3 regions of the Stenotrophomonas sp. YJH_SMC_20 genome follow, and region 1 is predicted to be linked to each of the others. Evidence: predicted binding sites of a transcription regulator. Region 1 holds the regulator's gene; each other region holds the start of a gene.
What was found. The regulator FliA, encoded in region 1, starts transcription of late flagellar genes. The targets are predictions, from matches to a motif close to TAAAGTTTNNCNNNCNNNGGCCGATAA.
Positions count from the first base shown of each region.

Region 2: AC5P6A_RS00930 (GGDEF domain-containing protein) is a predicted target of FliA. The motif match lies at 3,789-3,815, and genes of this name have one in related genera.
Region 3: AC5P6A_RS20830 (GGDEF domain-containing protein) is a predicted target of FliA. The motif match lies at 4,966-4,992, and genes of this name have one in related genera.

Region 1 covers NZ_JCAFRG010000002.1:9,318-18,991, forward strand. Annotated here, with positions in the region: gene AC5P6A_RS03385 (chemotaxis protein CheA) at 1-1,140, opposite strand, end outside; gene AC5P6A_RS03390 (protein phosphatase CheZ) at 1,143-1,748, opposite strand; gene cheY (chemotaxis response regulator CheY) at 1,748-2,140, opposite strand; gene AC5P6A_RS03400 (RNA polymerase sigma factor FliA) at 2,198-2,941, opposite strand; gene AC5P6A_RS03405 (MinD/ParA family ATP-binding protein) at 2,938-3,825, opposite strand; gene flhF (flagellar biosynthesis GTPase FlhF) at 3,812-5,428, opposite strand; gene flhA (flagellar biosynthesis protein FlhA) at 5,574-7,634, opposite strand; gene flhB (flagellar biosynthesis protein FlhB) at 7,679-8,809, opposite strand; gene AC5P6A_RS03425 (putative bifunctional diguanylate cyclase/phosphodiesterase) at 8,968-9,674, opposite strand, start outside.
Region 2 covers NZ_JCAFRG010000001.1:205,850-215,523, forward strand. Annotated here, with positions in the region: gene nfi (deoxyribonuclease V) at 1-154, shown strand, start outside; gene AC5P6A_RS00920 (cation diffusion facilitator family transporter) at 193-1,173, opposite strand; gene AC5P6A_RS00925 (TonB-dependent siderophore receptor) at 1,312-3,561, opposite strand; gene AC5P6A_RS00930 (GGDEF domain-containing protein) at 3,848-5,263, shown strand; gene AC5P6A_RS00935 (MFS transporter) at 5,359-6,561, opposite strand; gene AC5P6A_RS00940 (winged helix-turn-helix transcriptional regulator) at 6,651-7,079, shown strand; gene AC5P6A_RS00945 (iron transporter) at 7,173-7,508, shown strand; gene AC5P6A_RS00950 (PepSY-associated TM helix domain-containing protein) at 7,505-9,085, shown strand; gene AC5P6A_RS00955 (DUF3325 domain-containing protein) at 9,082-9,381, shown strand; gene AC5P6A_RS00960 (TonB-dependent siderophore receptor) at 9,399-9,674, shown strand, end outside.
Region 3 covers NZ_JCAFRG010000018.1:10,107-19,780, reverse strand. Annotated here, with positions in the region: gene AC5P6A_RS20850 (DUF2628 domain-containing protein) at 1-351, opposite strand, end outside; gene AC5P6A_RS20845 (lytic murein transglycosylase) at 378-2,564, opposite strand; gene egtD (L-histidine N(alpha)-methyltransferase) at 2,643-3,617, opposite strand; gene egtB (ergothioneine biosynthesis protein EgtB) at 3,614-4,885, opposite strand; gene AC5P6A_RS20830 (GGDEF domain-containing protein) at 5,036-6,319, shown strand; gene AC5P6A_RS20825 (YchJ family protein) at 6,301-6,693, opposite strand; gene AC5P6A_RS20820 (sulfite exporter TauE/SafE family protein) at 6,775-7,554, shown strand; gene AC5P6A_RS20815 (ATP-binding protein) at 7,651-9,674, opposite strand, start outside.

The DNA.
Region 1 (9,674 bases):
GCCTTCCTGCTGCGCCGACAGGCGTACATGGCCCATCCGCGGCTTGCCTTGTGCTTCGCGCAGGTCGGGCATTTCCACGCCATGGTCGATGGCGTTGCGGACCAGGTGCACCAGCGGGTCGGCCAGGGCCTCGACCAGGTTGCGGTCGAGCTCGGTCTCGGCACCGATCAGCTCCAGGTCCACTTCCTTCTTCAGCGAGCGGGCAACGTCGCGGGCGACCTTGGGGAACCGCGAGAACACCTTGCCCACCGGCTGCATGCGGGTGCGCATCACCGCCGATTGCAGGCGCGCGGTGGCGATATCCAGCGTCGACACGGCGCGGTCCAGCTCTTCATCGCGCAGGCGTGCACGCAGGGTCTTGAGCCGATTGCGCGACAGCACCAGTTCGCCGATCAGGTTGACGATCGCGTCCAGGCGTTTGGTATCAACGCGCACCGTGTGTTCGGCCTCGGCCAGCGGCTTGGCCGCCGGCTTGGCCACGGGTGCCGGTGCAGCGACCGGGCGCGGCGCGGGCGCCGGCGCCGGTGCCAGGACTGCAGCAGGCTTGGCACCCGGTGCGGCGCCACCGTGCAACTGGTCGAGCAGGGCTTCGAACTCGTCCTCGCTGATCAGGCCGTCGTCGGCTTTTTTTGCCGGCGCGATCGCAGTCGGAGCATTGCCACCGTGCAGCTGGTCGAGCAGCGCCTCGAATTCGTCGTCGGTGATCAGGTCGCTGCCCCCCGCGGCGGGTGCTGCGGCGGCGGCGGGCGCAGCCACGGCACCCCCGTGCACGTCGAACTGGGCGATCAGGTCCGGCGGCGCATAGCCCGGCTCGGTGCCGGACGACACGGCGTCCAGCATCGACTGCAGGTAATCCAGTGATTGCTGGGCCGCGTCGAAGTGGTGGGCCTGCAGCACGGCCTGGCCGGCGCGCGCCGCGCCCAGCGCCTCCTCAGCGGCGTGGCACAGCTCGACCATGGCAGTGACGCCGAGGAAGCCGGCGCCGCCCTTGAGCGTGTGGTAGCCGCGGAACACCGCATTGAGCTGGTCGCTGTCCTGCGGTGCCTGCTCCAGCGACACCAGCTGTTCGCCGAGGCGGTCCAGGATCTCCTGCGCCTCGATGATGAAATCGGCAGTGATGTCGTCGGATACCGCGCTCATGCTTACAGCCCCAGATCCGACAACAGGTCGTCGGCGTCGTTCTGCGAGACCGCGTGGCGGTCCAGTCCCTTCAGTGCCGGCCCGGCCAGTGCCGGGTCGGTGCGATGCTGTTCCGGCGGCAGGCCGAGTGCGCCGAAGCCCTCGTGCACGCGGCGGACGATGCCGACCACGCGACGGATGATCTGCCCGGTCAGGTCCTGGTAGCTCTGGGTCAGGGCGATCTCGGTCAGGTTGTGGCGGATGCGCTCGAGCTGCGCGTCCTGGCCTGGCTGCAGGCCTTCGGCACGCAGCTGTTCGGTCAGGCTGCGGCATTCCTCGGCCAGGTCCAAGGTGCGGTGGGTGGCCTGTTCGGTCATCGCCACCACGTGGTCCAGGCGCGCGCAGGCGTCATCCAGCTCACCGGCCTCGCTGGGCACGGTCGGCAGTTCACCCAGCGCCTGTCCCAGCTCGCGGGCCAGCCGCGACAGGCCGCTCATCATCGGCTGCGTGCGCAGCGCGACCAGTCCGTCGATGCGTTGCCGCCAGGCAGCTTCGTCACCGGACTCCAGTGCGTCCAGGGCTTCCTGCAGGCGCAGGGCCAGGGCGTTCTTGTCGACCGTGGTATCCATCAGGCGCTGGCCGCCAGGCGTTCGAAGATCTTGCCGAGCTTTTCTTCCAGCGTCTGCGCGGTGAAGGGCTTGATGATGTAGCCGTTCACGCCGTTCTGGGCGGCTTCGATGATCTGTTCGCGCTTGGCTTCGGCAGTGACCATCAGCACTGGCAGGGTCTTCAGCTTGGCATCGGCGCGGATCGCCTTGAGCAGCTCGATGCCGGTCATCACCGGCATGTTCCAGTCGGTGACGACGAAATCGAACGACTGGCTCTGCAGCAGCGACAGCGCGGCATGCCCGTCCTCGGCTTCGGCGGTATTGGTGAAGCCAAGATCGCCCAGCAGGTTCTTGACGATGCGACGCATGGTCGAGAAGTCGTCGACGATCAGGATGCGCATGTTCTTGTTCAAAGCAGAGTTCCTTTGTTGTTCATTCCGGGTGGCCGGGGGCAGCCGCCTCGGGCATGTTCACTCTTCCAGGCCGGCGTCGGCCGCCTCGAAAATCTTCAATCGTCCACGCAGGCGCAGCACGGCCTGGCCGTGTATCTGGCAGACCCGCGACTCGCTCACGCCGAGCACCGCGCCGATCTCCTTCAGGTTCAGTTCCTGCTCGTAATAGAGCGAGAGCACCAGCTGTTCGCGCTCGGGCAGGTGGCCGATGGCCTTGCCCAGCTCGCGGCCGAACTCGCCGCGCTCCAGCACCTGCTGCGGCGTCGGGCCGCCCTGGGCGACGGTATCCAGCTCGCCCTGGTCCTCGATGCGTGACTCCAGGCTCAGCACCTGGCCACGCGCGGCGTCTTCCATCAGCCGCAGGTATTCGGGCAGCGGCATCTCCATCGCGGCGGCCACTTCGGTGGCGCTGGCGGCACGGCCGGTGCTCTGTTCCAGGCGGCGGATGGTGGCAGCGGCGTCGCGTGCGCGGCGATGCACCGAGCGCGGCACCCAGTCGCCACGGCGGATCTCGTCGATCATCGAACCGCGGATGCGGATCGAGGCGTAGGTCTCGAACGAGGCGCCCTGGTCGGCGTCGTAGCTGCGCGACGCTTCGATCAGCCCCATCATGCCGGCCTGGATCAGGTCGTCCACCTCCACGCTCGCCGGCAGGCGTGCGGCCAGGTGGTGGGCGATGCGCCGCACCAGGTCCGAGTGCTGGGAGATGACCTCGTTGGCCGCCGAGCGCTGGACCTCCCGGTACTGGGCTGCGCCTTTCATGCGGCCACCCCGCGCTGCTTGAGAATGCGCTCGAGGAAGAACTCGACGCCGCCACGCGGTTCGGTCGGCGCCTGCCAGCGTGCGGTGCGGCGCGCGATCTCGGTGATCGCCAGCGCGGCCGGGCTGGACGGGTAGGCCTTCACCACCGGTTGCTGGCGCTGCACCGACAGGCGCAGCCAGTCGTCCTGCGGCACGCAGCCCAGGTAGTTCAGCGAGACATCGGCGAGGAACTTCTCGCACACGCGGGTCAGCTTTTCGTACAGCACGCGGCCCTCGTTGGGGTCGCGCACCATGTTGGCCACCACCTGGATGCGGTCCACGCCGCGCTCGCGCGACAGCACCTTGATCAGTGCGTAGGCGTCGGTGATCGAGGCCGGTTCGTCACAGACCACCACCACGGTGTCCTGCGCGGCCTGGCAGAAGGTCAGCACGCCATCGGTGATGCCGGCGGCGGTGTCCACCACCATGATGTCCAGCTCGCGTTCCAGTTCGGAGAACACGTTGACCAGGCCGACGTGCTCGGCCGGGGCCAGCTCGGCCATGTGGCGGCGACCGGACGCGGCCGGGACCACCAGCACGCCGTTCGGGCCTTCGACGATGACGTCGTCCAGCGAGCAGCGGCCGGCCACCAGGTCGGCCAGCGTAAAGGTGGGGTTCAAGCCCAGGATCACGTCGATGTTGGCCAGGCCCAGGTCGGCGTCCAGCAGCAGCGTGCGCTTGCCCATGCCCGCCAGCGCCACAGCCAGGTTGGCCGAGACGTTGGTCTTGCCCACGCCGCCCTTGCCGCCGGTCACCGCGATGGTGCGCACAGGGCCGAGCGGCTCGCTGCGGGTGGCCGACAGCGGGAAGGTCTTGGTCAGCTTGGCGTACTCACGCGACGGCATGGTTCAACTCCGGGTTGCAGGGCATATCGGCCGCTCGGCGCAAATCTTCAAGGCGAAGTACGAGATTGGCTGCACTGGCCCTATGCAGGTCCTCCGGGACGTCCTGGCCATCGGTCACCCAGGTGATCGGCAGGGCGTGGTCCACCGCCACCGACAGGGCGTTGCCGAAGCGGCCGGTCTCGTCCAGCTTGCTCAGCACCAGACCCTGCAGGTTGGCGGCGCCGAAGCGGCGGACCACCTCGTCCATGTCGCCGAAGCTGGTATTGGCCGGCAGCACCAGCAGGGTGCGCACCTGGCGGGCGGCACGCAGCCACTGCAGCTGGGCGGCCAGCGCGCGGTCGCGCGGGCCCAGCCCGGCGGTGTCGATCAGCACCAGCTTGTAGTCCTTCAGGCGTTCCAGCAGCTGGTCCAGGTCGGTGCCGCTGTTGGCCTCGTGCACCGCGATGCCGAGCTGGCGGCCGTAGCCGTAGAGCTGCTCGCGGGCGCCGATGCGGGCGGTATCGGTGGTGACCAGGGCGACGTCACGCGGCGCGTGCTTCTCGGCGAATCGCGAGGCCAGCTTGGCGATGGTGGTGGTCTTGCCGGCGCCGGTCGGGCCGACCAGGGCGATCACGCCGCCTTCTTCCAGCGGGTCGACCGGGGCGATCGGAAGCTTGCGCGAGATCAGCCCCAGCATCAGGCCGCGGCCACGATGGGCTTCGGTCTCCAGCGGGATCTGCATGGCCACGTCGCGGGCCAGGCCGGCATCGAAGCCATATTCGTCCATCAGGTCCAACGCGGTGGCGCGCACCGGGCAGCCGCGCAGGCGCTCGTCGGTGAAGCGGTTCATCTCGCGCTCGATCACCTGGCGCATGCCGGCCACTTCCTGGCGCAACTGGCGGATCTCGGCGTCGTCCTGGGCGACCACCGTCAGCACCGGAGCCGGAGCCAGGGTGGGGGCCGGCGCGGTTTCGACAATGGCATCGGCCAACGCCGGTTCGCTGGCGGCGCTGGCCGGCTGCGCGTCGGCGACGGCAGCGGTCGGCAGCGGCGGCGGCTGCACGGCCGGCGCCACGCTTTCGTGATGCGCCTCGTGCGGCGGATCGATCTGGAAGCGGGCGCGGTTGGCCGGCACGGCGGCGGCCGGTGCAACGATGGCCTCGGCGAACGGCGCGAAGATCTGTTCCGGCAGCGCCGGTTCGTTGACGGCGGCACGCGCGAGGGTGGCCGCAAAGCCGGTGCTGCCGCGGGTCGGCACGATCTCGTCGGCGCTGTCCAGGGTGCGGCCGGTGGCGCCGACCGCGGCGCGGGCGAGGGCGGCCACCGCCGAGGTGGTGGCGGCGACCGGCTCCGGTGCCGGGGTGGCGCTGCGACGGCGGGTGACGGCGGCGATCACCGCATCGGCGGCGTTGCGCGGCTTGGGCGCCGGCGGCGGCGCCACCTCGCGGCGCGAGGCTTCCAGCGCACGCTGCACGGCGCTTTCATCGTAGTTGGCGGCGGCGACGATCTCGATGCCTTCCTCGATCCGGCGGTTGGACAGGATCACGGCATCAGGACCATGTTCCTTGCGCACCAGGTTCATGGCCGAACGCATGTCGGCGGCGACGAATCGTTTGATTTTCATGCTGTGGTCACGAGGCGAAGACGGCGGAGTGGCGGCCGGGGAACTCGGGTGGTCGGTGGTCTGCACGGTGCGGGTTCCCCTTGGTATCTGTCTGTTGCGTTGGTTCGAAGGTGGTGTCTGTTTTCTGGCGCGTCGGCGGGCGGCGTCAGCTGATCGTTCCGACCAGCTTCAGGCGCTTGTCCTCCGGCACCTCGCTGTAGGCCAGGACCGACAGCGACGGAACGCTGTGGCGGACCAGGCGTGCCAGCGCGGCTCGCACCGGGCCAGGTACCAGCACGACCGCGGGCTCGTTGCGGGCTTCCTGCTTGCTGACACATTCGGCCAGGCTCTGGTGCAGTCGCTCAGCGAGTCCGGGTTCCAGCGCGGCGCCGTTGCCCTGCGTGGACTCCTGCAAGACACGTTCCAATTGCGGGTTGAGGGTGAACACCGGCAGCTCCGCCGACATTCCGGCGATCTCCTGCACGATGAAGCGGCCCAAGGCGGTGCGCACGGCGGCGGTCAGCACGGCCGGGTCCTGGCTGCTGGGCGCATGTTCGACCAGTGCCTCGGCGATCTTGCGCAGCTGGCGGATCGGAATGCGCTCGACCAGCAGGTTCTGCAGCACGCGCACCACCGCCGACAGCGGCAGCGCCTTCGGCGTCAGATCTTCGACGAGCTTGGGCGCGCTCTTGGCCAGGTTGGCCAGCAGGTGTTGCACTTCCTCATGGCCGAGCAACTCAGGTGCGTGCTCGCGGATCAGGTGCGAAAGGTGGGTGGCGACCACGGTGGCCGGGTCGACCACCGTGTAGCCCAGCGTTTCGGCCTGAGCACGCTGGTGCGGTTGGATCCAGGTGGCATCTAGGCCGAACGCGGGGTCCTTGCCGGCGATGCCTTCCAGCGTGCCAAGCGCGCTGCCCGGGTCCAGCGCGAGCTCGCGGTCGGGGTGGATCTCGGCGGTGGCCACCGGCACGCCGTGCACCAGCACGCGGTAGCCGTTGGCGGGCAGTTCCAGGTTGTCGCGGATGTGTACCGATGGAATCAGGAAGCCGACATCCTGGGTCAGCTTGCGGCGCACGCCCTTGATGCGCGCCATCAGTTCGCCGCCCTGGTTGCTGTCCACCAGCGGAATCAGCCGGTAGCCGACCTCCAGGCCCAGCGGATCGACCGGGCGCAGTTCGTCCCAGCTCAGTTCGGCGGTGGGCGCCGGCGCGGCCGGGCGGCCGAGGGCGCTGAGCGCCGCCGGGTCCTTGCCCGTTGCGGCGGCATCGGCGGCCGGGGCCTGGGTCTTGCGGTACAGCTTCCAGGCAATGAAGCCGAGGATCGACGCCAGCGTCAGGAAAGCGACGTTGGGCATGCCCGGCACCAGGCCCACCAGGCCGATGATGCCGGCGGTGATCGCCAGCGCCCGGTATTGGCCAAACACCTGGCCGGTCATGGCCTGGGCCATGTCCTGCGAGCGCGAGGCGCGGGTGACCAGCATCGCCACCGCACTGGAGACCAGCAGCGCCGGCAGCTGGGCCACCAGGCCGTCACCGATCGACAACAGGGTGTAGGTGGCAGCGGCTTCACCGAAGGGCATGCCATGCTGCAGCACACCCACGGCCAGGCCGCCGAGCATGTTGATGAACAGGATCAGGATGCCGGCGATGGCGTCGCCGCGGATGAACTTGCTAGCACCGTCCATCGCACCGTAGAAGTCGGCTTCCTCGCGGACTTCTTCGCGGCGCAGCTTGGCTTCTTCACGCGTCAGCAAACCGGCGTTGAGGTCGGCGTCGATCGCCATCTGCTTGCCGGGCATCGCGTCGAGGATGAAGCGCGCGGTCACTTCCGAGACCCGGCCGGCGCCCTTGGTGATCACCACGAAGTTGATGATGGTGAGGATCGCGAACACCACGATGCCCACCGCGTAGTTGCCGCCGATCACGAATTCGCCGAAGGCGGCGATGACCTTGCCCGCGGCATCGTGGCCGTTCTGGCCGTTGAGCAGGATCACGCGGGTGGAGGCCACGTTCAGCGCCAGCCGCAGCATGGTGGTGATCAGCAGCACGATCGGGAAGATGGTGAAGTCCAGCGGGCGCTTCACGTAGACCACCGCCAGCAGCACCATCAGCGAGATGGCAATGTTGAAGGTGAACAGCGCATCGAGCACCGGCGCGGCCAGCGGCACCACGACCATGGCCAGCAGGGCCAGCACGATCAGCGGCGCGCCAAGACCCTGGCGGATCATTTCCAGGGCGCGGCGGGTGTTGAAGCCGGTGGAGGGCTGGGCGCTCACGGGCGGCCTCCCTTGCCGAATTCATCCACCTGGATGTGCGGGGCGTCCGGCATCGGGCCAGTGCGCCACGCGCGCAGCTGGTAGACGTAGGACAGGACCTGGGCGACGGCCGAATACAGTCTCACGGGGATTTCCTTTCCGAGTTGGCCCTCCCGATACAAGGCGCGTGCCAAAGGTGGGGCAGAGACGATCGCGACCTTGTTGCCGTCGGCCACTTCACGGATGCGCAGGGCGGTCTCGTCCACGCCCAGGGCGACCACGGTGGGGGCGTTCATGGCGCCGCCCTCATACTTCAGGGCCACCGCGTAGTGGGTGGGGTTGACCACCACCACGTCGGCGGTGGGTACCGCTTCCATCATCCGGCGGTTGGCCATCTGCTGCTGCAGCTGGCGGATGCGGCCCTTCACCTCGGGGCTGCCCTCGCTTTCCTTCATTTCCCGGCGCAGCTCTTCCCGGGTCATCTTCAGCTTGCGCATCCAGTTCCAGCGCTGGTATGGCGCGTCGATGGCGGCCAGCACCAGCATCGCGCCGGCGGTGGCCAGCAGCAGGCGCAGGGTGAAGCCGAGGCCGTCGGTGATGGCCGTCTCCAGCGGGTGGTGGATCAGGCCGCGCAGGGTGTCAAAGCCGGTCCAGACCACCAGCCCGGCGGCGACGCCGACGAAGGCCACGCGCAGCAACGATTTGGTGAATTCGGCAATGGCCTCCGGGCCATACAGGCGCTTGAACCCGCTCATCGGGTTCATGCGGTTGATGTCGGGTAGCAACGCCTTCTGCGACCAGCGCAGTCCGCCCATCACCAGCGGGGCGACGAAGCTGGCCAGCAGGCAGACCAGCACCAGCGGCGCGATCACCAGCATGAACTGCAGCAGCAGGTCGCCGAAGTGGCCGAACAGTTCCTTCGGGTTCTGCCGCAGGCTCTGTTCCGGGCTCAGCGCCTGCTTCATCCAGGCGCTGGCGCCGCGTCCGATCGAGCCACTCATGGCCATCACCGCCAGCACGCCGGCGCCGAACACGGCGGCCGTGCCGAGCTCACGCGAGCGCGGCAGGTTGCCCTGTTCGCGGGCGTCGCGCAGGCGTTTTTCGGTCGGTTGTTCGGTCTTTTCGCCGGCGGATTCGTTCTCGGACATCACGGGCACTGCGGCAGGGGTTGCCGGGGTGCGTGCAAGAACTGTTCCGTGATGGGGTGTTGCCTATCCACGCGCGGCGCGGATCCATTTGTAGAGCCGAGCCCATGCTCGGCTATGTTTGGATCGGGCGCGAAGAGCAGCCGAGCGCAGGCTCGGCTCTACAGGGGAGAGTTGTCGCTGGACGGTGGGCTCTGCGCCAGCTCTACCCGCGGCCGCGGCAGGTCGTGCAGCTGCATGAAGCGCGCCGCGTCGACCGGGCGACCGAGCAGGTAGCCCTGCAGGTAGTCGCAGCCCAGGCGCTCCAGGTAGGCGCGCTGGGCCGTGGTTTCCACGCCTTCGGCGACGATGTCCATGTCCAGCGCATGGCCCAGCGCCACGATCGCCGAGACGATCACCACGTCCTCTGCACTGTGTTCCAGGTCGCGCACGAACGCATGGTCGATCTTGATCTCGGTGGCCGGCAGCCGCTTCAGGTACAGCAGGCTGGAATAGCCAGTGCCGAAGTCATCGATGGATATGCCTACGCCCAGCGCCGACAGCGCCTGCAGCAGGCGCAGGCTGGTGTCGGTATCGCGCATCACCGTGCTTTCGGTGATTTCCAGCACCAGGTGGCGCGGAGCGATGTTGTGGCGTTCGATCATCGCGCGCACATCCTGCAGCAGGTGCGGCGAACTGAACTGCACCGGCGACAGGTTCACCGACATCGACCAGCCTTCGTGACCGGCATCGTGCCAGCGCCGCAGTTGCAGGCAGGCCTGGTCCAGCGCCCAGCGCCCGATCTCGTTGATCGCGCCGCTGCGCTCGGCCAGGCGGATGAACCGATCGGGCGGAATCAGGCCATGCTCCGGATGGTGCCAGCGGATCA
Region 2 (9,674 bases), on a different contig from region 1:
CAGCAAGGTGCGCTGCAAGCCGCTGTTCGTGGCCGGTGGCCATCGGGTCAGTGCCGATACCGCGCTGGACTGGGTGCAGCGCACGCTGCGCGGTTACCGGCTGCCGGAACCGACCCGGCTGGCGGATCGGCTGGCCTCGCGACGCGACGAATGACCGCACCGGGCATTCCCCGGTGCGGCCTTCATTTTCATTCAACGATGCACGTGGCCACGATGGCCCTGCGCGTCCTCGCCATGGTCGTGGCCCTCGTGGCCCTCGTGTCCGCCGCCCTTGGCCGGCGCCGGCCCGCCACAGGCTTCGCCACAATGGTCCGCTTCAATCTGCAGTGTCACGTGCTCGATACCGAAGTCATCATGCAGGCGACCGCCCAGCTCGCGGCGCAATGCATCGGCGTCGGTGCCGTCGCGCATCACGATGTGCGCGGTCAGCGCCGGCGTGCTTGAAGCCAGCGCCCACACGTGCAGGTCATGCACGTCCAGGACTGCGGCGTGGCCGGCCAGGCTGTCGCGCACCCTGGCCACATCCATGCCCTTGGGCACGCCTTCCAGCAGCACGTTGATCGCCTCACGCATCAGCACGTAGGTACGCGGCAGCACCCACAGGCCGATCAGCACCGCCAGGATCGGGTCGATCGGTTTCCATCCGGTCCACTTGATCAACAATGCGCCCGCAATCACTGCCACCGAGCCGAGCATGTCGGCCCATACTTCCAGGTAGGCGCCCTTCACGTTGAGGCTCTCGCCACTGCCCGCCTGCAGCAGGCGCATCGAGATCAGGTTGATGACCAGGCCCGCCGCAGCAATCACCAGCATGCCGGAGGAGGCAATCTCCTGCGGCTCGCGGAAACGGCCGACCGCCTCCCACAGGATGTAGGCGGCGACCACGAACAGCATGGCACCGTTGATCATCGCGCCCAACGCTTCCAGCCGTGCATAGCCGTAGGTGCGGCGCGCATCCGGCGGGCGCCGGCTCAGCCGCACCGCGACCAGCGCGATCATCAGCGCCAGCGCATCGGTGGCCATGTGCGCGGCGTCGGACAGCAGCGCCAGGCTGTTGGTCCAGAACGCGCCCACCACTTCGACGACGAGGAAGGTGGTGGTCAGGCCGAGTGCCCACCACAGGGGTTTCTCGTGGCGGATCTGGGATGGCAGGTGGTCGTGGTCGTGGCCCATGGCAACAGCTCCTTTGCGATGCGGTGCAGGCTACGCGGTGCCGGCGGGGGAGACTATTACGATGTTTATAACATTGCAGGCCACACGAGCCCTCCGGGCATGGCCCGGCGAGGGCTGCAGACCGACGACCGCCCGCGGTCAGAAGCCGAAGCGCAGGCTGGCCCAGTATGCGCGGCCCGGCTCGTTGTAGGTCGCCGCGCCGGCATCGCTGCTGTTGGCCTCGCGGAAAAGGCGCTTGTCGGCCAGGTTGTTGACGCCGAAGCCGAAGCTGACGGTCTCGGTCACCCTGTAGCGGGCGCTCACGCCCCAGATGTTGTAGGCACCCCGGTCCTGCAGCGCGATCGATGCATCGCAGCTGCCGGTGCAGCGCGGATCATTGTTGATGTTGGTGGTGGCCGGTTCCTGCTTGCCGTAGAACGTGCCGGTCAGCAGCAGCGACAGCCTGTCGGTGGCCTGCCAGTCCAGCATGGTGTTGATCGTGTACTTCGGAATCACCGACAGCGGCTGGCGCGTGGTCTTGTTCTCGTTCTCCACCATGTAGGTGAAGTTGTTGCTCCACTTCAGGCGGCTGCCCTGCTCGCCCAGCAACGGGATCACCAGGTTGCCTTCCAGCCCCTGCACGATCGCCTTCGGCGCGTTCTCCCAGCGGAAGATGCGGCCCTTGGTGTCGGCGGTCAACCCGATCTGGGTGTATCCGGCCTGGATCTTGTCCTTGTAATCGTTGTGGAAGTAGGTCAACGACGCCTGCCAGCCGCTCTGCGGTGCCCACTCGATGCCCAGTTCCTTGTTCAGGCTGGTTTCCGCCTTCAGGTCCGCGTTGCCGCGCATGTAGCAACCAGCGCCCAGGCTCGGCAGCGCATTGGGGCAGCCGTTGCCGCGGGTGTAGTAGAGATAGTCCGGATTCGACTGGTACAGGTTCGGCGCCTTGAACGCGCGGGCAATGCCGCCCTTCACCACCCAGTCGCTGTTGATGCGGAACTGCGCATTGAGGCTGGGGCTGGTGTTGTTGCCGAACTGGCTGTGGTGGTCGAAGCGCAGGCCCGGGGTAACGATCCAGCGCTCGCCCAGGTAGATGTTGTCTTCCACGAACGCCGCCGTGGTCTGCGCGTCGGCCTTGCCCCGCGCACGGTCGGCCGACAACCCTGGAATACCGCCGCCGCTGCTGCTGGACTGGCTCATCGAATACGGATCGGTCAGGCGGCTGTCCAGGTATTCAAAGCCGAGCGTCCAGATGTTCTCTGCGCCGCCCAGCGCGGTCGGGAAGCTCACTTCGCCATCCAGCTGGTAGTTGCGCAGGCGCGAGGTCGACCAGTCGGTGCCGTTGAAGCTGCCTTCCGGGCCACCGGCCAGGCCTTCGTTGATGCGCGAGTTGTTCACCGCTTCCACCGCGGCGGTCACCCGCGAGGTCACGTCGCCCCAGCGACCGCGATGGGTGATCGCGCCGGTGTTGCGGTACATGCGGTTGGTTTCCGCTTGGCCTTCGGCCAGTGCCGCCAGGTCGACACCGGTCGAGGTACCGGTGGTGCTGACCGCGCGATCGCCAGCGTAGATGTTGCCCTGGCGGCTGGTGCCGGCTTCGAACTCCACCACCTGGTTGGCGGTCACGTCCCAGCGCAGCAGCGCGTTGACGTCGCGGTTCTTGACGCCCTCGCGGCCAGCTGGCGGCACTGCGTTCGGGTTGGTGGCGTACTGGCGGTTGAGGTCCAGTGAGTCGGCGTCGGTCTTGTTGAGGTTGCCGTACAGGCGGAACGACAGGGTGTCGGTCATCGGCCCACTCAGCTGCAGGCCGACACGCTCGCTGCCACCTTCGGCACTGTGCTCGGGCACCAGGCCATACAGGTCGACCGCACCGGTCAGGTCGCCGGTCGGGCGCTTGGTGATGATGTTGACCACGCCGCCGGACGCACCGGAGCCATAGCGCGCCGCCGCCGGGCCGCGCAGTACTTCGATGCGCTCGATCATTTCCGCTGGCACCCAGTTGGTGTCACCGCGGGTATTGCGCTCACCGCTGCGGCCCATGCGCACGGCATCACGCGCACCGACGCGCTTGCCGTCGACCAGGATCAGGGTGTTCTCCGGGCCCATGCCACGCAGGTCGATCTGGCGGTTGTTGCCGTACTGGCCCGAGGCGCTGTTGCCGGTGAGGTTGACGCCCGGCATGGTGCGCAGCAGTTCGGCGATGTCGTTGGCCGGCGGGCGCTTGGCGATGTCCTCGGCGGTGATGGTCGAGGTACCCAACGCCTGGCGGGCAATCTGCGAGGCGGTGACATGCACCGTGTCGATATCGGTGGCGTCGGTTCCGGCCTGGGCGGTCAGGGCGCTGCCCGCCAGCAGGGCGGCAACGGCAAGCGCCAGCGGGCGCGGCGAAAGGACAACGGCAGGAGACATGATCTGGACCTTCTGGCAGGGCAACGGGGCCTCTGGCAAAGGGCTTGAGGCAACGACAAGGGGGAGGCGGAGCGTCGCTGCAGTCGCCTGCGGCCCGATCCGTGCGTACATTCTCCCATCAATGCGAGTGATTCTCAAATGCGTTCACTCATTGCCGCAGGGGCACGGATGTGCTTTGCGCACCGTGCAACGCTGCACCGCGCGTAAACTGGCCGGCTAACCCGCCATCAACCGCACGCCGCCACGGCCGATACCCGTGGTTTGTCGTACGCAGTCAGAGATCGACGTGGAAACACCGCAACTGGACGATGCCAGCCAGCCGCTGGCCGAAGCCTGGCAGCACTGCCTGCAACAGGCTGGCCCTGCCGCCACCGCGCTGCTCAAGGCCGCTGCCACCGATGCCCCAGCCGTGCTGGCACAGCGCTTTTACGAAGTGCTGCTGCAGGACGGGCGTGCACGCCGCTTCCTGTCCCACGACCAGGTCAAGCAGCGCCTGCAGCCGGCCATGCAGCGCTGGCTGGTGCAACTGCTGACCACTGATCGCGACAGGATCGCCAGTGCCGTGGCCTCGCAACGGGTGATCGGCGATGTGCATGCCCGGGTCGGCATTCCGGTCGACCTGGTCACCCGCGGCGCGCGCGTGCTCAAGCACGAGCTGTTCGTGCGCCTGCGCGACGACGCACCCGACAGTGCCACCGCGTTCGCCGCCATCGACTGCCTCAGCGCGATCATGGACATCGCCATGGAAGGCATGACCCTGGCCTACACCCATGCGCGCGAACGATCCACCCGTGCCGATGCGGCCTACCGGCTGTTTTCGCTGGTGCAGAATGTCAGCACCGAACGCGAGCGCCAGCGTGCACTGCTGCTGGACTGGGAAAACGCCCTGCTCTACGCGTTGGCCGGCCACGTGCAGGGTAGCGACAGTGCCAGCCTGGCCACCTCCGAATTCGGCCTGTGGTTCACCCACAAGGGCATCCCCAGCTTCGGCGAGAGCAGCGAAACCCAGCAGGTCGGCCAGCTGATGGCCCGCATCGACGGGAACCTGCAACAGGCAAGCAACGATGTCCCGGCGCAGCGGCTGGCGGTGCTGCCGGCCATCCGTGAAGACCTGGCCAGCATCCGCACCCTGATGACGCTGCTGTTCGAGCGTATCGGTGAACTCGATGCCGGCAGCGACGCATTGACCAACCTGCTCAACCGCCGCTTCCTGCCCACCGTGCTGCGCCGGGAAATCGAGCTGGCCACGCGCAACCGCACACCGTTCTCGCTGCTGCTGCTCGACCTGGATCACTTCAAGGCGATCAATGACGGCCATGGCCACGACGCCGGCGACCGCGCGTTGCAGCATGTGGCCGGCCTGCTCGGCCAGCTCACGCGCGGCAGTGACTACCTGTTCCGCTATGGCGGCGAAGAATTCGTGGTGGTGCTGGTGGCCGCCAGCGAGTCACAGGCCTCGGTGATCGCCGAGAGCCTGCGCCGGCAGATCGCACAATCACCGGTAGCACTAGCCAATGGCCAGGTGCTGGAGCTGACCGCCAGCATCGGCGTGGCCGGTCACGATGGTCATCCGGACTACGAACGGTTGATGGCACGTGCCGACGCGGCGATGTACGAGGCCAAGCGCAGCGGCCGCAACCGCGTGGTGGTGGCCAGCGCGGACCTGCAGGAAGCCCCGGGGCGGCGTGCACTGCAGCGATGACGACAGGACAGGTAGAGTCGACCGCTGGTCGACTATCGCGCGCAGCGCGGGATTTTTCGCACGCGGGGCGAAGAGCAGTCGACTGACAGTCGACTCTACCGACAGTCGACTCTACCGGTTCGCGCGCCAGCCGATGCGTTGAACGCCACCACCCGCCATGCTGCCCACCACAGCAGCGCCAGCAGCGCGATGCCGGCGCCCAACAGGCACACTGCTGGCCAGCCATGCCGGGCCTGCACCCAAGGCCCCGCAGCCGCACCCGCCCCACTGCCAACTGCATAGAACAACATGTACAACGCCACCAGGCGCCCATGCTGTTCTGCCGGTGCACGCAGCAACAATGCCTGGTTCGAGACATGGAGTGCCTGGCCGCCGAGGTCGAGCACGACCACACCCAGCAAAAGCAAGGACAGCGAACGCGGCAGGCCCAGCAGCGGCCACCACGCGACCAGCATCAACAACAGCGCGCCGAGGCTGACCCGATGCGCGAAACCGCGGTCCATCCAGTGCCCGACCCGCGACGCCATCAATGCACCTGCCACCCCGGCCAGGCCGAGCGCACCGATGGCTGCGGTCGACCAGTGCAGCGGCGGTGCCGACAGCGGCAAGGGTGCCGCCGCCCAGAACACATTGAGGCCGGCAAACAGCAGCAATGCCAGCGGCCCGCGCTCGCGCAGCGTTCGATCGCGGCGCAGCATGCCCAGCATCGAGCCGATCAGGTCGCGCCAGCGCGGCGGCACTGCGGGTATCGGCACGGCCGGCAGGCGCCGCCACAGCAGTACGGCCAAGGCCGCCATCAGCGCTGCCGAAAGCAGATAGACCGCTTGCCAGCCGGCAATGGCCGCCACCGTGCCGGACAGCACACGCGCCAGCAGCAGCCCGATGAACACCCCACCCTGCACCACGCCAACCATGCGACCGCGCTGCTCGGGCGGTGCCAGCGTGGCTGTGTAGGCGATCAGTCCTTGGGTCAGCGCCGTGCCCAGCAAACCGGCCAGCAGCATGCCCGACAACAACCAGACTGCCGTGCGTGCCGCGGCAAGCCACAGCAACGCCAGCACCAGTGCCACCAACTGCAACCGCAGCAGGCGTCGACGGTCACCACGATCGGCCAGCGGCAGCAGGCCCAGCAGCGCCAGCACGCTGCCGGCCTGGGTGGCAGACACCACCGCACCCGCCACCGCCCGGTCCAGCGCGAAGGCGCGCGCGAGCTGGTCCAGCAGCGGTTGCGCGTAATAGACGTTGGCCACGCTGGCGCCGGCCGCGACCGCGAGCAGGGTCAGCAATGGGCGGGACATCAATGCGCTCATGATGTAGTTGCAATTTGAAACTTGATGCAGGCTATCGCCATTGGTTTTAAACTGCAACCACATTCGGAGGCCCCAGCATGCACGCCAACAGCCCCTGCCCCGTCGCCCGCAGCGCCGACCTGCTCGGTGACCGCTGGGCGTTGCTGGTGATCCGCGATGCTTTCGATGGCATCACCCGCTTCGGCGACTTCCAGCGCAGCCTCGGCGCGGCGCGCAACATCCTCAGCGATCGCCTGCGCAGGCTGGTCGAGGCCGGCATCCTGCAACTGCAACCGGCCTCCGATGGCTCGGCCTACCAGCAATACGTGCTCACCGCCGCCGGCCAGGAGCTGTTCCCGCTGCTGGTCGCGCTGCGCCAGTGGGGCGAACGCCATCGCTTCGGCGCTGGCGAAGCCCACTCTTCCCTGGTCCAGCGTGACAACGGCTCAACCGTGCCCTACATGCAACCGCTGGACACCCACGGACAGCCACTGCCGGCGCACGCTACCGTGGTGCGCAAGCTGTAAACGGCGCCCCCCCCCGAATGGGGGACTCGACAGGGTCACCGGTGTCAAATAGCATTCAATTGCAATTGCACACGGTTCTCATTGACATCGGCGATGGCCGCTCCTACCTCTCCTTCTGCTGCCGGCGCTGCGCCGGCCAAGCGCGTGGCGCGCGGTAACGGTCATGGCCTGCTGTGGGCGCGCGGTCTGCTGGCGCTGCTGGGCGGTTACGCCGTGGCTGCCTGCTGGGCCGCCGCACTGGCGCGTCTGCTGCCGGGCGCCAAGGCCGATGCCACCCTGGTGGCGACCATGGCCGCGTTCGTGGTCTACGCACTGGCCGCCATCTGGGCCTACGCCGCGCGCAGCACCCTGCGTGCCGCTGTGGGCCTGCTGGCCGCGGGCGCCCTCGCTGCACTGATCGCCTGGCTGCTGCGCGGGAACTACGCATGAGCAGCGCCGACAACCTGGGCGGCATCCGCCAATCGCAATCGGTGCTGCACACCTGGTCGGGCCTGGTGGTCGGCTGGGTGCTGTTCCTGATTTTCATTGCCGGTACCGCATCGTACTGGAAGGAAGAACTGACCCGCTGGATGCAGCCAGAAATCGGCCTGCCCGCCGAGGCCACGACCGCCGTCACCCAGGCCCAGCAGTTCCTGGCCCGCACTGCACCGGACGCGCAGCGCTGGAGCATCGAACTGCCCGATTCGCGCAGCAGTGCCACCACCGTCAGTTGGCAGGCGAAGGGCGAAAAGGAACGCCGGCGTGGCCAGCGCAATCCCAACCAAGCCACCTTGGATGCCAACGGCACCCCGGTGCAGGTGCGCGAGACACGCGGTGGCAACTTCTTCTATCGCCTGCATTCCGATCTGCACTACGTACCGGTGTTGTGGGCGCGCTGGTTCATCAGTGCCTGTTCCATGCTGATGCTGGTGGCGATCATCAGCGGGGTCATCACCCACAAGAAGATCTTCACCGACTTCTTCACCTTCCGCCGCGGCAAGGGCCAACGCACCTGGCTGGACGGCCACAACGCGCTGGCGGTGCTGTCGCTGCCGTTCCACCTGATGATCACCTACACCGGCCTGATCACCCTGATGACGCTGTACATGCCGTGGGCGGTGGACGCGAACTACCCCGGTGGACGCGATGCGTTCTTCGCCGACCTGTTCCCGCGCGCGGAAAAGGTCGAACCCAGTGGCGTAGCCGCTGCGCCGCCCGCACTGGCCCAGGTCCTGCGCCGTGCGGAATTGCAGTGGGGCGGTGGCCATGCCGCGTCGCTGCAGATCGACCAGCCAGGCGATGCGTCGATGCGCATTGCCGTGCGCCGCCAGCAGGCCGACCAGATTGCCGGGGCCAACGACACCCTCACCTTCGACGCGCGCGGCGAACTGCTCGATGCTGCCCCGCCGCGCTCGGCCGCCGTGGTCACCCGCGACGGCATGATCGGACTCCACGCGGCACGTTTCGCGCCCACCACGATGCGCTGGCTGTTCTTCCTGTCCGGCGTGGCCGGCACGCTGATGGTCGCCACCGGGCTGGTGTTGTGGACGGTGAAGCGCCGCACCCAGTTGCCCGACCCCGCGCGTCCGCATCTGGGTTTCCGCATCGTGGAACGCCTGAACATCGGCTTCGTCAGCGGCCTGCCGGTCGCCATGCTGGCATTCCTGTGGGGCAACCGCCTGCGGCCGGTGGAGCTGGCCAACCGCAGCGATGCCGAAGTGAAGGTGTTCTTCTACGCGTGGGCGGCCTGCCTGCTGCACGCGCTATTCCGTCCGGCCCGTCGCGGCTGGGTGGAACAACTGGCATTGGCCGGCGTGTTGGCGCTGGGCCTGCCGCTGTACAACCTGGCGGCCTGGCAGGGGGGCGCGGTCACTGCGCTGGCCAACGGTGATGGCGCCCGGGCCGGCATCGACATCGGCCTGCTGCTGATCGGCGCCAGCCTGTTGTGGGCAGCGCGCAAGGTGCATCGTTTCGTGCCGGCGCAACGCAAGCCACGCGCCGCCCCGGCTGCCGAGGCCAGCGCATGAGCGCGCTCGCCCTGCTGCTGGCGACCGTCGGCTTCGTATGTCTGGCGTTGGCGATGGAACGCCACCATCGCGACGTCACCGGTCATGCCCCCGCCGCGCCGCGCCGCCGCCTGCTGCGCCTGCTGGGCGCGGCCGCGCTGGCGGCCAGCCTGGCACCGAGCATCGCGGCTTGGGGCGTTGCCCAGGGCTTCGTGGGCTGGTGTGGCGTGCTCGCCGCAGGCGCCGGGGCCATGGTGCTCTGGCTCAGTTTCCGCAGCCCGGCCAAGCCGGCGCCACGCCCGTCTTCCCATTCCTGAACTAGAAAGGTCATTGCATGAAGCACACGCACTCTGGCGCCCTGCGCCGGAACGCCCTCGCCTTGTCGCTCGCCTGCGCCGCCGCGCCGGTATTTGCCCAGGACAGTGCGCCGACCACCACCGAACTGGACCGGGTGATGGTGACCCAGCGCACCGAGGGCTACCAGGTCTATGGCACCAACACCGCCACCAAGCTGCCGCTGACCCTGCGCGAGACCCCGCAGTCGCTGACCGTGTTCACCCGCCAGCGCATCGAGGATTTCAACCTCATCACGATCTCCGAGGTGCTGCAG
Region 3 (9,674 bases), on a different contig from region 1:
GAAGTTGCCGCCGACCACGCTGGCGTACAAGGCCATCTCGCCCTCCAGCCCCGCGGCGGCAGCCGTATCCGGTGCAGCGGCGGGGGCTCGATACGGATCGGACGGATCGCCGACACTTGGCGCAACGACCTCAACCGGTGGGGCTGTGTCGATATCCGGAGCCGGCGCCATCTCGATGGGCGTTGAATCCTGTTCCAGCTCCGCCAAGGGGCGCCACGAGGGCATGCCTTCGCGCCACAGCAGCGTGCGTGCCGTCACCGTGCCGTCCTGCTGCAGGCGACGCAGGGCGGCCAGGTCCACCGGTCCTTCGCTCTGCCTGCTGTTGGCGTACCACCACTGTGCGTCCTGCATGAAAACATCCTTGCTGCGTTGATTCGTTACCGGGTTACCGGTGTCCACGGTGCCGCGGACAATGTCTGTGACAGCACATGGCTGCCACCCGGCGGCAGGGTCACCACGTCGGGTCCGGCGTTGGCCGCTTCCAGGCAGACGTAGTCGCGCCAGCCCTCACCCACATCTGCCATCTTCGCTGCAGCCTCGGCACCGGGATTCCACGCCACCAGCGAGCGGCTTCCTTCCGTACGGATGTCGATGCGGCGTTTCAGCACCGGATCACGCAGGACATAGTGACCCTTGGCCTGCGTGTAGATGCGGTCGCTGCGCCCGGGATCACGGGGATCGCGCAACGTCCAGGCGCCCTGCTGCCGACGCGGCGTCGCATAGTTCTCGAACTTGTCCAGATAGTCCAGTCCGTCCACGCCGTCCACATCCACCGCGCTGGCATCACCCACGCGGAAATAGTTGTGCAGCGCCTGGGTGATGCTGGCAGGGGAACTGCCGACGTTCTCGGTGATCAGTCGCTGGGTCAACTGGCGGCCTACGCGCACAGTCATCCTCAATCGCAGGTCCAGGCTCTGCAGCACCGGGGGTGCCAGCGTGAGCTCGATGCTGCCGTCGTCCAGGCGACGGGCCTGTTGCAGTTCCCACGGCACGGTACGGACGAAACCGTGGGCGGGCACGTCGTTGCCCTGGCCTTGGCGGCCGAAGTACGGCCAGCAGACGGGGCTGCCTCCGCGGATCGGCGTGGGCAGTTCGGCGCGCCGGGGGGACAGCCACATCAGATCCGGCTGGCCCTTGGGCACGAAGGAAAGCAGCTGGCCGCCAAACACACTGATGGCCGCGCTGGCGTCGCCGGTTTCCACCAGCCAGGCATCGAGCCCCTGGTACTGCCCGCTGCGTACACCCTGGATCTGCTGCACGTGGGATCGACTCCGTATGGCCGGCGATTGCACGGCACTGTAGTTGCTGGGAAGCATGAAACGCGTGGGCACCGGTGCAGTGCGCGGCGCGTTCTGCAGAGTGCGAAGGATACGCTGTCCCGCGCGCCCATCTGCGTTGGCCCAGCCCAGGCGCTGCTGCTCGACCTGGATGGCGCGACGCGTGGCCGTACCGATCATGCCGTCGGCGCTTCCGATGTCGTGGCCGCGGGCCAGCAGCAGGGTCTGCAGCTGGCGGCGCTCATCGCGGCCGATACCGGGATCATCGGTCGGCCAGGCCGTGGCCAGGCCCGTGCCGCCACGCAGCTGGTCGGCCAGCGTGGCGATCGCCAGCGCGTAGCTTTCGGCAGCGTTGTAGCTGTAGATCGCGTCGTAGTTGCGGAACACCAGCAACGCCGGGCCCTTGCCGCCCGCCGGCAGCAGCAGGGCCGCGCGCGCGTCGGCAGGCAGGTTGGCCGGGGCCAACGCGCTGCCATCCAATGCGGTCACACCTTGCGCACGCCAGTCGGCCAGCGCCCGACGCTGGGTGCGCCCGGCCTGGCTGGCGTCGAAACCGGGCGGGATACGCACTTCCATGCCCCACGGCTCTCCGCTGCGCCAGCCGGCGCGCTTGAGGTAATTGGCGGTGGAGGCCAGCGCATCGGGAATGCTGCCGACCAGATCGCGGCGGCCATCGCCATCACCGTCCACGGCGATGCGTGCATAGGTGCTGGGCATGAACTGCGTATGCCCGAAGGCGCCGGCCCAGGAACCGGTGAGCCCCTGTGCCTGCAGGTCGCCGCGGTCGATCAAGTTGAGCAGGGCCAGCAGCTCACCACGGAAGAAGGGCTGGCGGCGGCCGGCACAGGACAGCGTGGCCAGCGACTGCAGCAGCGGGCGCTTGCCGAACACACGGCCGTAGTCGCTCTCCACGCCCCAGACCGCGACGATGGTGGCCGGATCGACGCCGTACTGGGCCGACACCCGATCAAGCAGGGCCCGATGCTGCTGCAGCAGGACGCGCCCATCGTCCACGCGCTGGCGATCGACCAGCGCGGCCAGGTAGTCCCAGATCGGCGTGGTGAATTCCGGCTGCGCGTCGAGCAGGCCGAGCACGCTGGGATCGGGGGTGAGCCCGGCGATAATCCCATTGAAGCGGTCGGCACTGATGCCCTGGCTGGCGGCTGTCGATTGCAGGACGGCCAGGCAGCGGCTGAAAGCGGCATCGCTGCTGGCCGCAGGCGCTGCTGTCGAAGCGGGTGCCGCGGCGAGCACGGCCGCCAGGCCGAGCGTGGTCAGAATGGGCATGGCGTCCTCCGTGTTGCCGTTGCAGGGCCATCTTAGGCGCAGCGTAGGCGAACCTGAAGCAGCGCGGGCTGGCGGCGGCTAAAGGGCGCGAAGCAGGCGCAGGCCATAGGCCGGGCTTTCAGCATCCCAGCGCCGCACGACCTGCAGGCCCGCTGGCAGCAGCAACGCTTCGAAGCTGTCGTCGGTGTACTTGTGGCTGTATTCGACGCGGATCGGCTCGTCGGCCTGGAAGTGGAAGGTGCGGCCATCCAGACGGACGTCCTGTGCGCGCTGGCTGACCAGATCGGTTTCGATGCGCAGCCGCGCGATGCTGTAGCGGGCGCGGTGGCGGAAGCCGTCCAGATCGAAGTCGCTGCCGATCTCGCGGTTCAGGCGCGCCAGCAGGTTGAGGGTGAATGCAGCAGTGATGCCCTGCACATCGTTGTAGGCGGCTTCGATCAATGCCGGGTCCTTGTGCAGATCGATGCCGACCAGGGCCAGGCCATCGCGGCCCATGGTCTGGCGCATCGCGCGCAGCAGTGCGACGGCATCCTCTTCGACGAAATTTCCCAACGTGGAGCCCGGGAAGAACAACAGGCGCCGCGCAGGCTCGCGTTCCGGTGCCGGGACGGCGACCGCGCGGGTGAAGTCGGCACAGACCGGCAGCATCTCGACGTCCGGCAGCGCCGGGGCCAGATGGTCGATGCTGGACAGCAGCGCGGCGCGCGAGATCTCGATGGGGGTGTAGGCCACGGGGTCCTGCAGTGCCGCCAGCAGCAGCGCGGTCTTGCGGCCACTGCCGCTGCCCAGCTCCACCACATGAACATGAGGACCGACGCTGCGGGCGATGTCCGGCAGCACCCGCGCCAGCAGCGCCAGCTCGGTACGCGTGGGGTAGTACTCGCAGGTCTGCGTGATCTGCTCGAACAGGCGTGAGCCGCGTGCATCGTAGAAATACTTGGATGGCAGCTGGCGCGGTGTGCGCGACAACCCGGCCACCACGTCGGTGAGGATCTGCTGGCGGCCGGGGGTGAGGTCGGTCAACGCCTGCAGCGCGTCGTGCACGGTGCTCATGTGAGGTCCCTGGCCAGGCGCAGTCCGGAGAACTGCCAGCGCGCCGGCGGCATGAAGAAATTGCGATAGCTGGCGCGCACATGGTCCCGTGGCGTGACGCAGCTGCCGCCGCGCAGCACCCATTGGCCGCACATGAACTTGCCGTTGTACTCACCGAGGTTGCCCGCGAAAGGGCGGTAGCCGGGATAGGCACCATACGCGCTGTGAGTCCACTCCCAGACATCACCGAACAGCTGGCGCAGGCCGCTGCCCTGCCCCGCCTGCGGGTGCAGGTGATCGTCATCGGCAAAGTGGCCCCGCACCGCCTGAGACGCGGCGGCGGCCTCCCACTCGAACTCGCTGGGCAGGCGTGCCCCGGCCCAGCGGGCACAGGCATCGGCCTCGAAGTAGCTGAGATGGCAGACCGGCGCGTGCGGATCCAGTTCGCGCCAACCGCCCAGGGTGTATTCGCGCTGCAGGGTGTCATCCCAGTACAGCGGGTGCTGCCAGTCCTCGGCTTCACGCAATGCCCAGCCTTCACTGAGCCACCAGCGCGGTTCGCGGTAGCCGCCGGCATCGATGAAAGCACGGTACTCGGCATTGCTGACGGGACGTTCGGCCAGAGCATGTGCCGGCAGCAGCACGCGGTGCGGCGGCGATTCGTTGTCGTAGGCAAACGCAGCGTGCTGCGGCCAGGATGCAGCGCCGACGGTAACGATGCGCTCGGGTGATTCGATCCAGCCCTGTGCACTGGCAGCGCCAGGGGGGGGGGGCAGGTCCTCGCGGTAGGCCGGCTGCAGCGGATTGCACCAGAACGCGTGCTTGATGTCGGTCAACAACAACTCCTGATGCTGTTGTTCGTGCTGCAGGCCCAGCTGCAGGTTGTGCAGCGCGTGTGGGTCCAGGTCACCTGCCGATAGCCGCGACTGCACCTGTGCATCGACCTGCTGGCGATAGTCATGCACCTGCTGCAGCGAGGGCCGTGAGAGGAGGCCGCGCTGCGGCCGGGCATGGGCGGGGCCGATACTCTTGTAGTAGCTGTTGAACAGGTAGTCCCATGCAGGGTCATGTGCAGGCGCAGCCGGGAAGCCGGCCAGCACGAAGCGTTCGAAGAACCAGGTGGTGTGGGCCAGGTGCCACTTGCTGGGGCTGGCATCGGCCATGCTCTGCAGCATGGCGTCCTCGGCGCTGAGTGGGCCGGCCAGTTGCATGCTGCGCGCACGCACGCGTGCGAACTGGTGGGCGAGATCGTGCTGCGGGGCAGCGACGGCGGCGGGTACGCTGTCCATGCCGACAGCATCGGTGCCGGCGGGTGAGTGCGATGTCATGGTCCGGCGTCACTTCGTTCACATGGATGGGCCTGCCGCATTCAAGAAGCCGCCCCGAACGCCGCTAACGGCAATGCTGCGGCCGCGTCGTCACCGCGCTGGAATTCCTGATTGCCCCTGCATCCGCTCCGCCAGCCTGCGCACTACCTGTTCGTGCTGCCCGCCGTGCTGGTTGCCGTGGTGCTGTGGGCGGCGTTGGGCAACGAAGACGTGGCCAGTCCGGCCCAACGCGTTCTGCCCTGGCTGCTGGCCTGCCTCGGTGCCGGCCTGGCCCTTCTCTACCACCAGGTGCGTGCGCTCTGCCTGCTGTTGGTGGTGGCAGTCATGTTCGCGATGCTGCACCAGGATGTCGGCGGCTACCTGCGCAGCGGCCATGTCAGCGCGCTGACACCGCTGCGCTTCCATGCCATCTCGGCGTGGCTGCCGTTGCTGTTCGCCGGCCTGTCGTTGTGGCCGGAGCGTGGGCGGCGCAGGCACGACCTGCTGTTGCGCTCCGTCGCCAGCAGTACGGCATTGCTGATCTTCCTGCTGCTGGCTGCGCAGCAGCCGCGCGGCATGCATGATCTGCTGTCGAACCGTCATTGGGCGTGGATCCCGGCCGACTGGAACGCGCTGGCGCAGCTGCCGGCGCTGCTGTTCCTGCTGGCCACGGCGGCGCTGGGTTGGCAGGCATGGCGGCATCCGCGGCCGCTGCACACGGCTATGCTGCTGGCGCTGCTGTGCCTGTGGTGGATGCTGCCGAGGGTCTTCCTGCAGCCGGTGCTGCTGCCTGCGCTGGCCAGTGCGGCCCTGCTGCTGATGCTGGGCGCGATGCTGCAGGAGTCGTTCCACATGGCGTTCCGCGACGAACTGACCGGCTTGCCGGGGCGCCGCGCCTTCAATGAGACCCTGCAACGGGCGCGCGGCACCTACAGCATCGCGATGGTGGACGTGGACCACTTCAAATCGTTCAACGACACCCACGGCCACGACACCGGCGACGACGTGCTGCGCCTGGTGGCCTCGCGGCTGGCGCGGGTCGGTGACGGTGGACGTGCGTTCCGCTACGGCGGCGAGGAGTTCGCGGTGGTGTTCCTGGGCCAGCCGGCCGACGCCTGCATGGATGCCGTGGAAGCCTTGCGGCAGAGCATCGAGGACACCCGCATGCAGCTGCGCGACCGCAGCACCCGCAGCCGCGACGATGACGCCGGGCGTCAGCAACGCGGGCGCGGCGGCAGCGGCCCGGTGGTGCAGGTGACGGTGAGCATCGGCCTGGCCGACAGCCTTGTGGACCCGCGCCCGGCAGCGGTGGTCAAGGCCGCCGACCGGGCGCTGTACGCAGCCAAGGACGGCGGCCGCAACCAGATCCGGGCGAACGCCGGACAGCGGGCTGAGGCTCAGACTGCGTCGAGGTAGTACCAGCGACCGTCGATGCGCAGGAAGCGGCTGTGTTCGGTCATCTTCACCGCGCTGCCGCCGCCTACCCGGTAGCGGGCGGTGAACCTCACCTCGGCGCTGTCAGCGCCGGTGACGGTGTGCTCATGGACGGTCAGGCCCAGCCAGTGCGTACGCTGCCCGGGCGCGTCATCCAGCGACAACTCGACCGGACGCGTGTCCGGATGCCAGCTCTGGCGCAGGTAGCCTGCCAGGCCCCGCACGTACGCGCTGTAGCGCGAACGCATGAGGCGTTCGGCGTCGGGGACGGTGTCGCCGGCATGGAAACGGCCACAGCAGGCGGCGTACTCCGCGGGAAGCCCGCAGGGACAGGGATCGGCAGGTTTTCGGCTCATGCGCGCATTGTCGCGCGGGGCGCCGCCAGCATCCATCGGCGAAGGGCGTATGCTGTCGCGCCCCCACCTTGATTCATCGCCGTGCTGGAACTGGTTCCCCCCGAGTTGTGGTGGCTGGTGGTGATCGCCTTCATCGCCGGTCTTGTGGATGCCGCCGTCGGTGGCGGTGGCCTGGTGCAGCTGCCGGGACTGTTCACGGTGCTGCCGCAGCAGACACCGGCGATGCTGTTCGGCACCAACAAGTTCAGTTCGATGTTCGGTACCGGTGCGGCTGCCTGGCGTTACGCGCGCAACGTGCGTTTCCCGTGGAAGCCGGTACTGTTCGCGGCTGGTACCGCCTTCATCTTCTCCTTCGCCGGGGCCACTGCGGTAAGCCTGCTGCCCAAGGACGCGGTGCGCCCGCTGGTGCTGGTCCTGCTGATCGCGATGCTGGCCTACACGCTGTGGAAGAAGGACTTCGGCGCGTTGCACCGGCCACAGGAGATCGGCCGCCGCGAGCTGGTGATCGCACTGGCGATCGGTGCGGCGATCGGCTTCTACGATGGATTCTTCGGGCCGGGTACTGGCAGCTTCCTGATCTTCCTGTTCGTTCGCTTTTTCGGCCTGGACTTCCTGCGTGCGTCGGCGGCGTCGAAGGTGGTGAACCTGGCCACCAACGTGGCGGCGATCTCGTTCTTCGTGCCGACAGGCAACATCCTGTGGCTGTTCGCGCTGCCGATGGCGGCCGCCAACATCATCGGTTCGGTGGCGGGCACGCGCCTGGCGCTGAAGGGCGGCACGCCGTTCATCCGCAAGCTGTTCGTGGGGCTGGTGGTGGTGCTGATCGCGCGGATGGCGTGGGACACGTTCCGCGGTTCGTGAAAGCGGTTGCCGGCCAGCGGCCGGCACTGCCGGGTCGTGAACCCCGCCCATGGGTGTGCCGGCCGCTGGCCGGCATTCCCCATACGATCGGCCGGGTCAGGCCTCGGCTTCTTCCGGTTCGTTGGCCTGCTGGCGGCTGCGCTCGGGCAGCTTCAGGCGCTTGCCTTCTTCGTCGTACTCGATCAGCAACACCCCGGAGTCGTGTCGGCCGCTGATTTCGACGAAGCAGGCGCCGCCGATGAACGGTTCAAGCGTCATCACCGACTTCAGCGGGGTGGCGACCACCATCTGGAAGCCGAAGTTGTCGAAGATGTTCATCGCCAGCGCGGTGAACTCGTTGTCGGCCTTGTCGAAGGCTTCGTCGAGCACGACCGCCGCGTAGCTGGGCAGCTGGCTGTCGGCGCCGCCGAGCTGGTAGCGCAGCGCTGCCGCCAGGCAGGTGGTGGCCAGTTTCTGGCGCTGGCCACCGGACTTGCCCGCGCCACTACGGTAGATCTCCACCTGCTGGCGCGTTTCCGCATCCAGCTCGACGCCGATGAACTCCACGTGCATGCGCACGTCCAGCACCAGCTCGCGCCAGCGCTTGTCCTCGCCCTCCTGCGAGCCCAGTCGGTTGACCAGCTGGCGCAGCACGGTGAACTGCGATTCGGCCAGTTCACGCTGCTCGGTCTGTTGCTGCGACAGCACCTCGCGCAACTGCAGGTGGAACTCGGCGACTTCCGGCAGGCGGCGGTCGCTCAGTTCGATGGTCAGCAGCGTGCCACGGTTGAACGGCACCTGCTCCAGGCTGGCATTCACTTCATCCAGGCGCTGTCCGATCGACTTCCGGGCTTCGGCGCTGTGGCGCTGCAGGGCCAGCAGGTTGTTCTTGCTCTGGTTCTGCAGCAGATCGAAGAAGCGCTCTTCGTGCTGCGGCAGGCCATCGCGTTCCAGGCGTTCGAGGCGGGCGAGGAAGTCCTCGGCCGAGGCCACCGAGACGGTGAAGTCACCCGACTCCTCCGGCCACTGCTGGATGAAGCGGCGGAAGCAGCCGGTCAGCTGGTTCTCGATGCGGTTGAGGTCCTGCTGCGAGGACGACAGCTGCTCGTTCAGCGCGTTGCTGACCTGGCGCATGTGCGCTTCGAGCGTTTCCAGGCTGAGCGGACCCTGCTCCTGCAGGCGCTCGGCAAGCCCGGCCTCCTGCTCCTGGGCCAGGGTCGGCAGCACCAGTGCACGGCTCTGCTGGCGGGCGCGATCGAGACGGTCGCGCTCCTTGACCAGCTGGCCGCGTTCGACGCGAACGTCCTCATAGGTGCGGCGTGCCTGTTCGATATCCGCACGCACGGCGTCGATCTGCTTGGCCAGCCTGGCGAGATCGGCGTTGCCTTCGCGCAGGTCGCGCAGGGTGGCTTCGATATCGCTCAGGCGCTGCTGCGGAGCGGCGATGTCGATCTCGTTCCAGCTGATGCTGACCAGCTCGTGGCAGGCCAGGCGGCGTTCGTTGTCGCGGTCACGTTGCCCGCGCAGGCGCGCGATGTCGGTCTCGCAGCTGGCGATGCGCTTGGCCAGTTCCTGGGCTTCGCGCTCGAAGGCACCGACCTTGTCGTGGTTGTTGAAGCCGAGGATCCAGCGGCGGCGGTCGCCCACTGCACTGCGGTCGTCCTTCTCGAAACGGTCACCTGGATGCTTGACCTGGCCTTCGCGGGTGATGCCGCGGTCGACGTTGCGCAGTTGCTTGGCATCCACGCATTCGTAGTCGAAGCGCTTGCCCAGCTCGCGGCGCAGCCAGCTTTCGAACACATGCTCGCGCAGTTCAAGCTTGTGCAGCAGCGATTTCGCCGAGGGTTCGCGCGCGAACGCATCATCGTTGCGGCGCACGCGGTAGTAGGTGAAGCGCATGCCCAGGTGAGTGCGGTTCACCCACTCGGCAACATCGTTGTAGTGCTTGTCATCGACCAGCAGCGACAGCGCGAAACCGCCCAGCACGCGCTCGATGGCACCCTGCCAGCCCTGCTCTTCGGAGCGGACCTGGATCAGTTCGCCAACGAACGGCAGCGCTGCTTCGGCGATGCCCGTTTCCTCGGCCAGGCGCGCGCGCAGCTTCTGCATCGGCGCAGGGATGTTGGACGGCGTGCGCTGCA